3 regions of the Dysosmobacter welbionis genome follow, and region 2 is predicted to be linked to each of the others. Evidence: riboswitches for the same ligand, from Rfam matches in the RefSeq annotation. Region 2 holds a riboswitch; each other region holds the start of a gene.
The links. A riboswitch is a leader RNA that binds a small molecule or an ion and turns the genes downstream of it on or off. The one in region 2 is predicted to bind FMN.
Positions count from the first base shown of each region.

Region 1: it holds a riboswitch for FMN, as region 2 does, so the genes downstream of both, EIO64_RS14200 (MATE family efflux transporter) here and ribD (bifunctional diaminohydroxyphosphoribosylaminopyrimidine deaminase/5-amino-6-(5-phosphoribosylamino)uracil reductase RibD) in region 2, are expected to answer to the same signal.
Region 3: it holds a riboswitch for FMN, as region 2 does, so the genes downstream of both, EIO64_RS00770 (ECF transporter S component) here and ribD (bifunctional diaminohydroxyphosphoribosylaminopyrimidine deaminase/5-amino-6-(5-phosphoribosylamino)uracil reductase RibD) in region 2, are expected to answer to the same signal.

Region 1 is NZ_CP034413.3:2,700,734-2,704,004, reverse strand. Features, by position in the region: gene EIO64_RS14210 (sodium:solute symporter family protein) at 1-441, opposite strand, end outside; gene EIO64_RS14205 (patatin-like phospholipase family protein) at 845-1,702, opposite strand; FMN riboswitch at 1,876-1,989, shown strand; gene EIO64_RS14200 (MATE family efflux transporter) at 2,152-3,271, shown strand, end outside.
Region 2 is NZ_CP034413.3:947,373-950,643, forward strand. Features, by position in the region: gene EIO64_RS04970 (relaxase/mobilization nuclease domain-containing protein) at 1-629, opposite strand, end outside; gene EIO64_RS04975 (TnpV protein) at 993-1,370, shown strand; FMN riboswitch at 1,645-1,759, shown strand; gene ribD (bifunctional diaminohydroxyphosphoribosylaminopyrimidine deaminase/5-amino-6-(5-phosphoribosylamino)uracil reductase RibD) at 1,914-3,020, shown strand; gene EIO64_RS04985 (riboflavin synthase) at 3,001-3,271, shown strand, end outside.
Region 3 is NZ_CP034413.3:140,351-143,621, forward strand. Features, by position in the region: gene EIO64_RS00760 (helix-turn-helix domain-containing protein) at 1-554, opposite strand, end outside; gene EIO64_RS00765 (SLOG family protein) at 754-1,317, opposite strand; FMN riboswitch at 1,423-1,551, shown strand; gene EIO64_RS00770 (ECF transporter S component) at 1,656-2,360, shown strand; gene EIO64_RS18935 (DNA polymerase Y family protein) at 2,529-3,128, shown strand; gene EIO64_RS18940 (DinB/UmuC family translesion DNA polymerase) at 3,086-3,271, shown strand, end outside.

The DNA.
Region 1 (3,271 bases), 1.8 Mb from region 2:
GGCCGTGGCGGTGACCTGGGAGGCCACCGTCCCCATCATGGCGAACGCGATCAGCACAGAGAGGGTGATCTTGGCTGCCCGGCCAAACCGCCGTTCAAACAGCTCCGGGATAGAGGTGATCCCGTACTGCATCCCGATATCCGAGATCTTCCCGGCGATGCCGGAGAAAATGAACATTCCCAGAAGGTATGGAATTGCGGTAAGGACCGCCTTGAAGCCGTCGGTATAGGCCACACCTGCCCGGCCCATCAGACCGCTGCCGCCGATGATCGTCGCGCAGACGGTGGCCATCAGCACCATCGGCCCAAAGGACCGGCCCGCTACATAATAATCCTTTGTGTTCTGGATCCGCCTGACGGAATAGACCCCCACCAGGACCATGATGACAAGGTATGCCGTAATGATTCCCAGATCCAAAATCGTCAATACGCTGTGATCCATCAAAAATGCCCTCCTTTTCTTTGTTTGCTCCAGAGGGCCGCACCTGCATACCTTTGTCCGGCAAGATCTTCAGCAGCTGTCTGCTTCCATTCACACCCACATTATATATGTTTCGGCGCAGCCCTCTACCCATAAGGGCAGATCCTGATCCATATTCTTCACCCCTTCTAACCACGTCCTCTTGTGGCAGTGAATATATGAACATTATAATGTTACTTGAAAAAAATGTCAATTTGTCCGATATGTATCAGAAATTCTTTATTCAAAAAGTATATATGCCATCCCGCCAGTTTTGCCAATCATGATACCTGGACCAAGGGACGCTGTATACTGCACAAAGAAAAACTGCGCATCCATACAAGCCCCTGCCTGCTGGATGCGCAATTTCCTATATCATCTACCATCATTCATGCGTCAGCAAATACTCTTTCAGTCCGCTGAGAGACGCCCTGCCGGCCTCTGCCCCGAGGTCATAAACAGCCTGCAGCTTGGCGGGGTCCTTTTCCACACGCCTGATTGGGAGTGGGCCATTGGGCCGAACCACGAAGAGCTCCCCGCGCTGCTCCATCCCTATGATCTCCTCCACCTGCCGGTTATAGACTTCCCACCGCCGGTTCAGACTCTCCGCAAAGGCCGGATAGCGATGGTAATAGAGGCGGTTGAATCGCTGAAGCCATGCTGCGGGCCGCTCTTTCCGATACTCCAAGGGACGTGTGAGCACGAGAACGGTCTTGTCGTAGCCCAGACTCTTGCAGAAATGGACTGGAATACTGTCGCTGACCCCGCCATCCAGGTAGAATCTCCCATCCAACTCCACAGGCCGGGAGACATAGGGCATGGCAGAGGTGGCCCGCAGGACCTCCATCTGACGGAACGGCTCTGTGATCCGGATATACTCCGGGGCGCCTGTGTGCAGATCGGTGACCGCGGCATAGAAGTCAACGCCCGATCTCTGAAAGGCCGCTTCATCAAATATATCCAGCTTGGAGGACACCTCATAGAAGGCGAAGTCGGCGTTGATCAGATTGCCCGTGGTCAGCAGCGAGCGCAGCCCCATGTACCGCTTATCCCGGATATACTTCAAATTATACCGTATGGCGCGTCCCTTCTGACCGGCGGGAGCATTGATCCCAAACAGCGCACCGGCCGACACACCGACGATTCCATCAAAGGATATCTGTTCATCCATCCAGGAGTCCAGAACGCCTGCGGTAAACATTCCGCGCATGGCGCCGCCCTCCAAGACCAAGCCCGTTTTCATCCCTGTCCTGCCTCCTGTGATTTTGTCGATTTTGATATTTTACCACAGGAAAAGCCAAAATGGAATGCCTTGTACGAGACACAGGATATCGATCAGAAAGCGCAGAAGTTGATACGGCGGGAAGGACATTTTCCTTGACGGTTCTTTTATTTAATGATACATTTAGGTATGTAAGTTTTCTTCGGAAACGAGATATTTCTCTACTGGCGGTAACAGTCCGCGAGCGATCAGCTAATCCGGTGGAATTCCGGAGCCAACAGGTTCGGTCTGGAGGGGAGAAGAAGGCTTTCTGGTGCCGTGCCGGATGCCCATCCTCCTCAAGCAAAAGTGTATACTCTAAGCACCCGGTACAGCCATCTCTCTGCGTCAGGGAAATGGCGCCGGGATTTTTTATTTCCGGCGGCTTCTCCCTCGGAAGCGTCCAGTATGAATACGGAAGGAGCCTTGCTATGGAGCCAAACCTGCAGCCAAACCCATTGGAAACGGATCCCATACCCAAACTGATCGTTCGATACGCCGTTCCCACCTCACTGACACTGATGGTCAACTACCTCTATAACATCGTGGATCAGATCTTTGTCGGACAGGGCGTGGGCATTACAGGAATGGCAGCCACTAATATCGCGTTCCCGCTGACCATTCTGGTCAATGCTGTGGCATTGATGCTGGGAGACGGATGTGCCGCCAATATCAGTCTGTGCCTGGGTCGGAAAGAGCAGCGGGAGGCGGACAGCACCATCAGTCACGCCCTCACCCTGATCTTGGCCAGCGGTCTGCTGGCCGCTCTGGCCTGCGGCATCTTCGCCCCGCAGATCGTAGTCCTTTTCGGCGCGACGTCGACTGCCTATGCAGAGTCTCTGTCCTATATGCGCGCCATCGCATGGGGGATCCCGTTCCAGCTCCTTTGTCCCGCCTTCACCGCCATTATCCGGGCAGACGGCTCCCCGCAGTACATGATGAAGTGCATGATGACAGGGGCGGTCATCAATCTGATCCTGGACCCTATCTTTATCTTTCCGCTGAAGATGGGCGTTGTGGGCGCCGGGATCGCCACGGTGATCGGGCAGGTGGCTGCTGGATGCCTGGCCCTGCTCTACCTGCGCCGCCTCAAAACCGTTCATATCCGGCGGGAGGACCTGCGCCCTACACGGAAGCTGACCTGTCGTATTCTGGCACTGGGCCTCCCCAGCTTGCTTACGCAGATGCTCTCCGCTCTGGTGCAGATTACCCTGAACAATCTGATGCGGGCCTATGGAGCCGCCACAGTCTATGGCAGTGACATTGCCTTATCCGTCTACGGCATGATGATGAAGGTCTACCAGATCGCTCACTCCATGTTCGTCGGGGTGTCCTCTGCCATCCAGCCCATCAACGGCTATAATTTCGGCGCCAACCACTATGCGCGGGTCCAAAAGACATTCCATATAGCTTCTCTTATTGCAGTAGGCATTTCAGTGGTGTGGTTTCTCATTTTCATGGTGTTCCCGCGGCAGATCGCAAGCTGCTTTGTATCGGACAATGCGCTCTATCTGGATTGCGCACAGCACTGCTTCCGGCTCTATATGCTGG
Region 2 (3,271 bases):
AGCAGCGTTTCAAAGCTGTCGGGCTTTTGCGCCAGCGCATCGTCAATGGCCGCGCATATCCGCTCCCGGTGGGAGGGCTTCTTTTTGTCGCCCAGCCACTTGTTGTAGCTCTTGCCGTGGCGCTTCGGATTCTCCACGATGGAGTAGCCGTTCTCGATGCAGATGGTATCGTTGAGCCGCCGCACGGCGCGGCTGCTGCCCCAAAAGTTTCTGAATTTCCGGGTCTGGCTGAGTGCGGTGGAGTTCCAGATCACATGATTGTGAATATGGGCTTTGTCGATATGGGTGCAGACGATATAGGCGTGATTGCCTTTGGTGAATCGCTTGGCCAGCTCACAGCCCAAACGGTTCGCTTCCTCCGGTGTGATCTCTCCGGGAACGAAGGACTGCCGCAGATGGTAGGCGATCACATCATCCTCGCCGCGCACTCTGCCGGTCTTGTGGGTGTATTGATTTTTGGCGAAAAGGAACTCGGCATCGGCGATCCTGCTGTCGCACTGCCAGCTTGTTATCAGCCTGCCGCCGTCCGTCTTTTGCGGATTTTCGGTGTAGTCGATGATAGCGCTGATGGCCTGTCCCACCGTGCGGCCTTTGCCGGTGTGGAGAGGCATCAGGCGTGTGGTTGCCATGTTGGACACCTCCTTGAAAAGTCAAACGGCCTGCCGTAGCAGACCGTTTGAAATGTGTTAATTTGCAAGAGGTAAAAGCAAACTGATAGTTCGACAAATGGGAATTTGAATACTACGATTTTATGAGCGATTATCGCTCACCGTGGGTTTTCAATAAAATCCTCCAAAAGCCTTGAAAACAAAGGGTTTTTCGCAGCGTGTTCGCCTTATCCCTTTATTCGGTTTCACACAAGTTTACCCTTGCCCTGGCCACTCATAAGGGCAAAAGCAAGGGCAAGAAAATCTCGCAACAGGATATGGCAACGTGTGGCAATCGGGGAACTGTGACGTATGTGCGAATATATTATAGCGGAGGATTTTATTATGGACAAGTACATTTTTGACAAGAACAACGGCCTTTGGTATGAACTGATTGGCGACTACTATCTTCCCTGTCTGACCGTACCCGCTGAAGAAGGACAGCCTGTTGGCGTATGGGGTCAGCGGCACAAGCGGTATCTCAAAGAATACCGCCCAGCCTTTTATAATGCTTTGCTGTTAAGCGGCAAACTGAATGGCTACCTTGCCGATATTGACCGGCAGGCACAGGAGCAAATGGTCACCGTCATTCGGCAAATGTCGAAGGCCCAAGGAATTACTGAAGTGTTGAAAGCTACCAACCAAGCGGAGTGGGTAGGAATGATGAATAATATCTGTTTTGCGGCAGTAGAAATGATTCATGATGAAATCATATACGCATAAGTACGAAAGCGGCTGGGGATATACCCTGCCGCTTTCATGCTCGTCAAAACAGTTATCTGCCAGTGAAGATGCAGCCCTCTATATCAGTAATTGAAAATAAGACAAGGCAGACTAAAAGGAGAGGGAACAATACTTTGCAACTTTCAACCCCATTTTGTTGCATTTCACGCCAGGCAAAAGGATGTTTTGCAAAGAAAATCAAGCAATGCGAAATTAAAATATACCCTCTTGACAAACGAACTATAATTCTATATACTCAGTTCTGTCAATTGAATAAAATCTTCAGGGCAGGGTGTAAGTCCCTACCGGCGGTACAGCCCGCGAGCCGAAAGGCATGATTCGGTGAAACTCCGAAGCCGACAGTATAGTCTGGATGAAAGAAGATTTGCAGTACACAGGGATGAAGTTTATCACCCTGTGCGTGTAAGTTGCTCTGGATTGTTTTCAATCCAGAGTTTTATTTTATGCCGGCGCTATGTCTGTGTCTATCTGCGTCGCCCTGAACGATTTGTTCAGGGCGATTTTTGCTTTTGAGGTGATGGTATGAGTGACGAGGATTATATGTCTTTGGCTTTGCATTTTGCAAAGAAGGGAGTTGGCTGGACGGCCCCGAATCCAATGGTGGGCGCAGTTATCGTGAAAGAGGGCCGGGTGATCGGGCGGGGCTGGCATGAAAAATGTGGACAGCCACACGCCGAGAGGAACGCCCTTGCCTCTTGTACCGAGCCCTCGGAGGGAGCGACTATGTATGTCACACTGGAACCCTGCTGCCACTACGGGCATCAGCCACCATGCACGGAGGCCATCTTAAACGTCGGCATCAAGCGGGTGGTGGTAGGTTCCGGCGATCCAAATCCCCTTGTCAGCGGGAGAGGTATTCAAATACTCCGAGAACACGGAATAGAGGTGACGGAACATATCCTGGAGGACGAATGTACCCGGCTGAATGAGGTGTTCTTCCACTACATCCAGACAAAGCGCCCCTTTGTGGTGATGAAATACGCCATGACGCTGGACGGAAAAATCGCAACCTATACAGGGGCCTCCAAATGGGTCACGGGAGAGCAGGCAAGAAATCATGTGCAGGAGCAGCGCCACCGCTACACCGGCATCATGGTGGGAGTTGGAACGGTACTGGCCGACGATCCCTTGTTGACCTGCCGGAAAGCCGGGTGCAAAAACCCCATTCGCATTATCTGTGATACCGATTTACGCACTCCTCTAACCGCCCAAGTAGTCACTACGGCAAAACAGGCTCCTACTATCCTCGTTACCTGCTGCGCTGACCGTGAAAAATGGACGGGCTACGAAGAAGCCGGCTGCCGTATTCTGCCGGCGGAACGGAAGAATGGCCGCATTGATTTGGAGCGGTTGATGGAACGGCTGGGGCAGGAGGGCCTTGACAGCATTTTGTTGGAGGGCGGCGGCACGCTGAACTGGGCCGCGCTGGAAAGCGGCATCGTTCAGAAAGTGCAGGCATATATCGCGCCCAAGCTGTTCGGAGGGCAGACGGCAAAAACGCCGGTAGAGGGCGCTGGTGTACCGTTGCCCGACTGTGCGTTCCAGTTGAAAAACATGGTTATCACGCAGTTGGGGGAGGACATTCTGCTGGAAAGTGAGGTGGCAAGTCATGTTCACCGGGATTGTTGAAGAAATTGGAACGGTGACACAAATCCGGCACGGCCCGCACTCCGCAATCCTCACCATAGCGGCTGAAACCGTTTTGGAAACTACGAAAATCGGAGACAGCATCGCCGTCAACGGTATCTGTCTCACCGTTACCGCTTTATCGGACACCTCTTTTTCGGCGGATGTCATGCACGAAACGCTGAACCGCTCTGCTCTGTCCCGGCTGGGTACGGGAAGTCATGTGAATTTGGAGCGGGCCATGCCCGCGGACG
Region 3 (3,271 bases), 810 kb from region 2:
TCCTCCTCCCGCTTCTTTTGTACATGCCTTTTTCCGAAATACAGCACCAGCACCCCCGCCGCGATCTTCACGGCGGCGTACAGGGCCGGGAACAGCAGCACACCTGCCGGGAACACGTCAAGCAGATTCACTCCGCCCATCTCCGCCATATCCCAGCCGATCAGACCCGTGAATCCGCCCAGCATCCCCCGGTACGCCAGATAAAACAGCGCCAGCTGCACCAGATCCAATACGCCCCAGGCGATCAGCACCCATCCCAGCAGGTACCACTTCCGCTTGCTAAAGGCCAAAAAACGCTCCACCCAGTCCTTCCGTTCCTGGGGCGGCGGCTGCTTCTCCTCCGGCTTCGTCTGCTCCAGCTGGAGGCGGAGCAGATAGTCTGTTGTCACACCGAAAATATCCGCCAGGGCCACCACTTTGTCCGTCTCCGGCATGGTCTCGTCCCGTTCCCAGCGGCTGACGGCCTGCCGGCTCACCTGCAGGCGCTCGGCCAGCGCGTCCTGGCTCATGCCGGCTCTCTGCCGGAGGGATTGCAGCTTCTCTCCGAATGTCATAGGCATTCTCCCTTCTCTTGGATGCCTTCAGCTTATCAGGCCGCCCGGTTGCATACCAGCAACCAAGCATGGAAGTTCCGCAATCTCAGATTGCCTTCCTCTCCAACATACCACAACAGGGCTCCCCGCGCAACGGCTCCGGCCCATATTGCAAGAAAAAACCAAGGCACCGGACGTCTCCGCATCCAAGCGCCCCGGCCTATCGGGCGGGCTCCAGCACAATGGGCAGGTCCACGATCTCCAGCCCCCGGCGCATGGCGTACTCCACCGTGTACCGGGTTCCGCCGGGAGACCCGTCAAAGGCGGCGATCAGCAGCGCGGCGTGGTCCACCATATACCGGTCCCGCCGCTGCATACAGGCGGGGGTGTAGCAGGCGGACACCAGGGTCTCAAAGTCACAGGCAGCCACCAGCCGCTCATACCGCCGCCGCTGGTCCGGCGGCCAGGCATCCGCCTGGGAGGGACATGGGACGGCCGCCTCCACCGTCACGTCCGGGTGCGTCTGGCGCAGGCGGAGGACGCACTCGCAGAAATACAGGTCACAGCCCAGGGCCATGCCGCAGAGAAAGTGACGGAATCCCTCCTGATAGGCCGCCTCCACCGCGTCTGCGATGCGGGCCTTGAGCGACACGCAGCGCAGGTCCTCCTCGTTATACCGCCATGGCAGCTTACCGGGCCGGTGCCCGGTAAAGCAGCAGGCCGCCTGCCGCCCCCGCATGGTCTCCGCCTCCCTCCTTCTGGTCTTTGATTCAGTATAGAACATCCGTTCTTGTTTGTAAAGACCCACGGGAAATTTGCCGTTTTTTCATTTAGGGACTTGCAATTTCTTCCGCGCTGTCATATACTATGGCCAGAAAGCAACTGAATACTTTGTCTTCAGGGCGGGGTGAAATTCCCCACTGGCGGTACAGTCCGCGACCGCCTGCGCGTATGCACAGGCGCTGACTCGGTGAAACTCCGGGACCAACAGTTACAGTCTGGATGGAAGAAGATGAGTGCGGCGTGGCCGCGCGTTTGTTCGCGCTCCTGCGTTGCGTGGATCACCTTGGAGAAGCCAAAGCGTCCAGGGTGTTTTCAAGCAACGAAAAGGAGTGTATTTTTATGTCCGAACCCAATGCCAACGCCATCAAGAACCCCTCCCGGCCCGCAACAAACGTCCGAACCATCACCTCCCTGGCCATGCTGGCGGCCATCGCCTATGTGGTGATGCTCCTCAGCAAGATGCTGCCACAGGTGTCCGGCTTCCTGCAGATGGACCTGAAGGACACGGTCATCTGCATCGGCGCCTTCCTCTTCGGACCTCTGTCCGCCGCCGTCATCTCCATCGTGGTGGCCGTGGTGGAGATGTTCACCGTCAGCGACACCGGCCCCATCGGCTGCATCATGAATGTGCTGGCTACCTGCGCCTTCTGCTGCACCGCCGCCTTCGTCTACAAGAAGTTCCACACCCGCAAGGGCGCCGTCATCGGTCTGGCCCTGGGCACTGTTTGCCTCACCGTGGTGATGCTGCTGTGGAACTATCTCATCACGCCCATCTACATGGGAATGGATCGCGAGGAAATCGTGGTCCCCATGCTGATCCCGGTGTTCCTGCCCTTCAACCTGGTGAAGGGCGGCCTGAACATGGCGCTGATCCTGCTGCTCTACAAGCCGGTGGTCACCGCCCTGCGGAAGGCCCGGCTGGTACCGGAGTCCCATGCGCCTGTCGAGGGCAAGGGCAAGCTGAGCGCCGGGTTCCTCCTGTTCTCCCTGGCCCTGCTGGCAACCTTTGTGGTGCTGGCCCTGGTGCTGATGGGGATTCTGTAAATCTGAACACCACAGGCGCGGGGGCGGATACCGTCCCCGCGCCTTTTACTGCGGCCCATATCCGTCCCTCCGCCTCCCTGCGCCGGTATGTCAAAACCTTCCCATCCCTTCTCCCTTTTCAGGAACGAACAGATGTGCTATAATAGAAGTGAGAAAGGAGGCGGGGCCATGGACCGCATCATCCTGCACTGCGATCTGAACAGCTTTTACGCCTCCGTGGAGCTGCGGAGCCGACCAGACCTGCAGAACGTGCCCGTGGCGGTCTGCGGAGATCCCACCTCCCGCCACGGCATCATCCTGGCCAAGAATGAACCGGCGAAAAAATTCGGCGTCCAGACGGCGGAAACCATCTGGCAGGCCAAGAAAAAGTGCCCGGAGCTGGTGCTGCTGCCACCCCACCACAAACTGTACCGGCAGGTCTCCAAAGAGGTCAACACCATCTACGAGCAGTACACGGACCTGGTGGAGCCCTTCGGCATCGATGAGAGCTGGCTGGACGTCACCCATACCCTCCACCTCTTCGGCGGTGATGCCAAGGCCCTGGCAGACCATCTGCGGCAACGGATGAAGCAGGAGATGGGACTGACCCTCTCAGTGGGGGTCTCCTTCAACAAGGTGTTTGCCAAGCTGGGCAGCGACTACCGGAAACCCGACGCCACCACTGTCGTCTCCCGGGAGAACTGGCAGAGGCTGGTCTGGCCTCTGCCGGTGGGGCGCTGCTGTACGTGGGGGGCGCCGCCCGGAAGATTTTGGCCCAGTTCGGCGTGAAGACCATCGGAGAGTTGGCGGCCTGCAAGCGGGATGCCCTGGAGACCCTGATGGGCAAAATGGGCGTCCAGCTCCACGACTATGCCAACGGGCTGGACACCGATCCAGTCCGCTCCCGGTACGAGCCGGAGATGGTGAAGTCC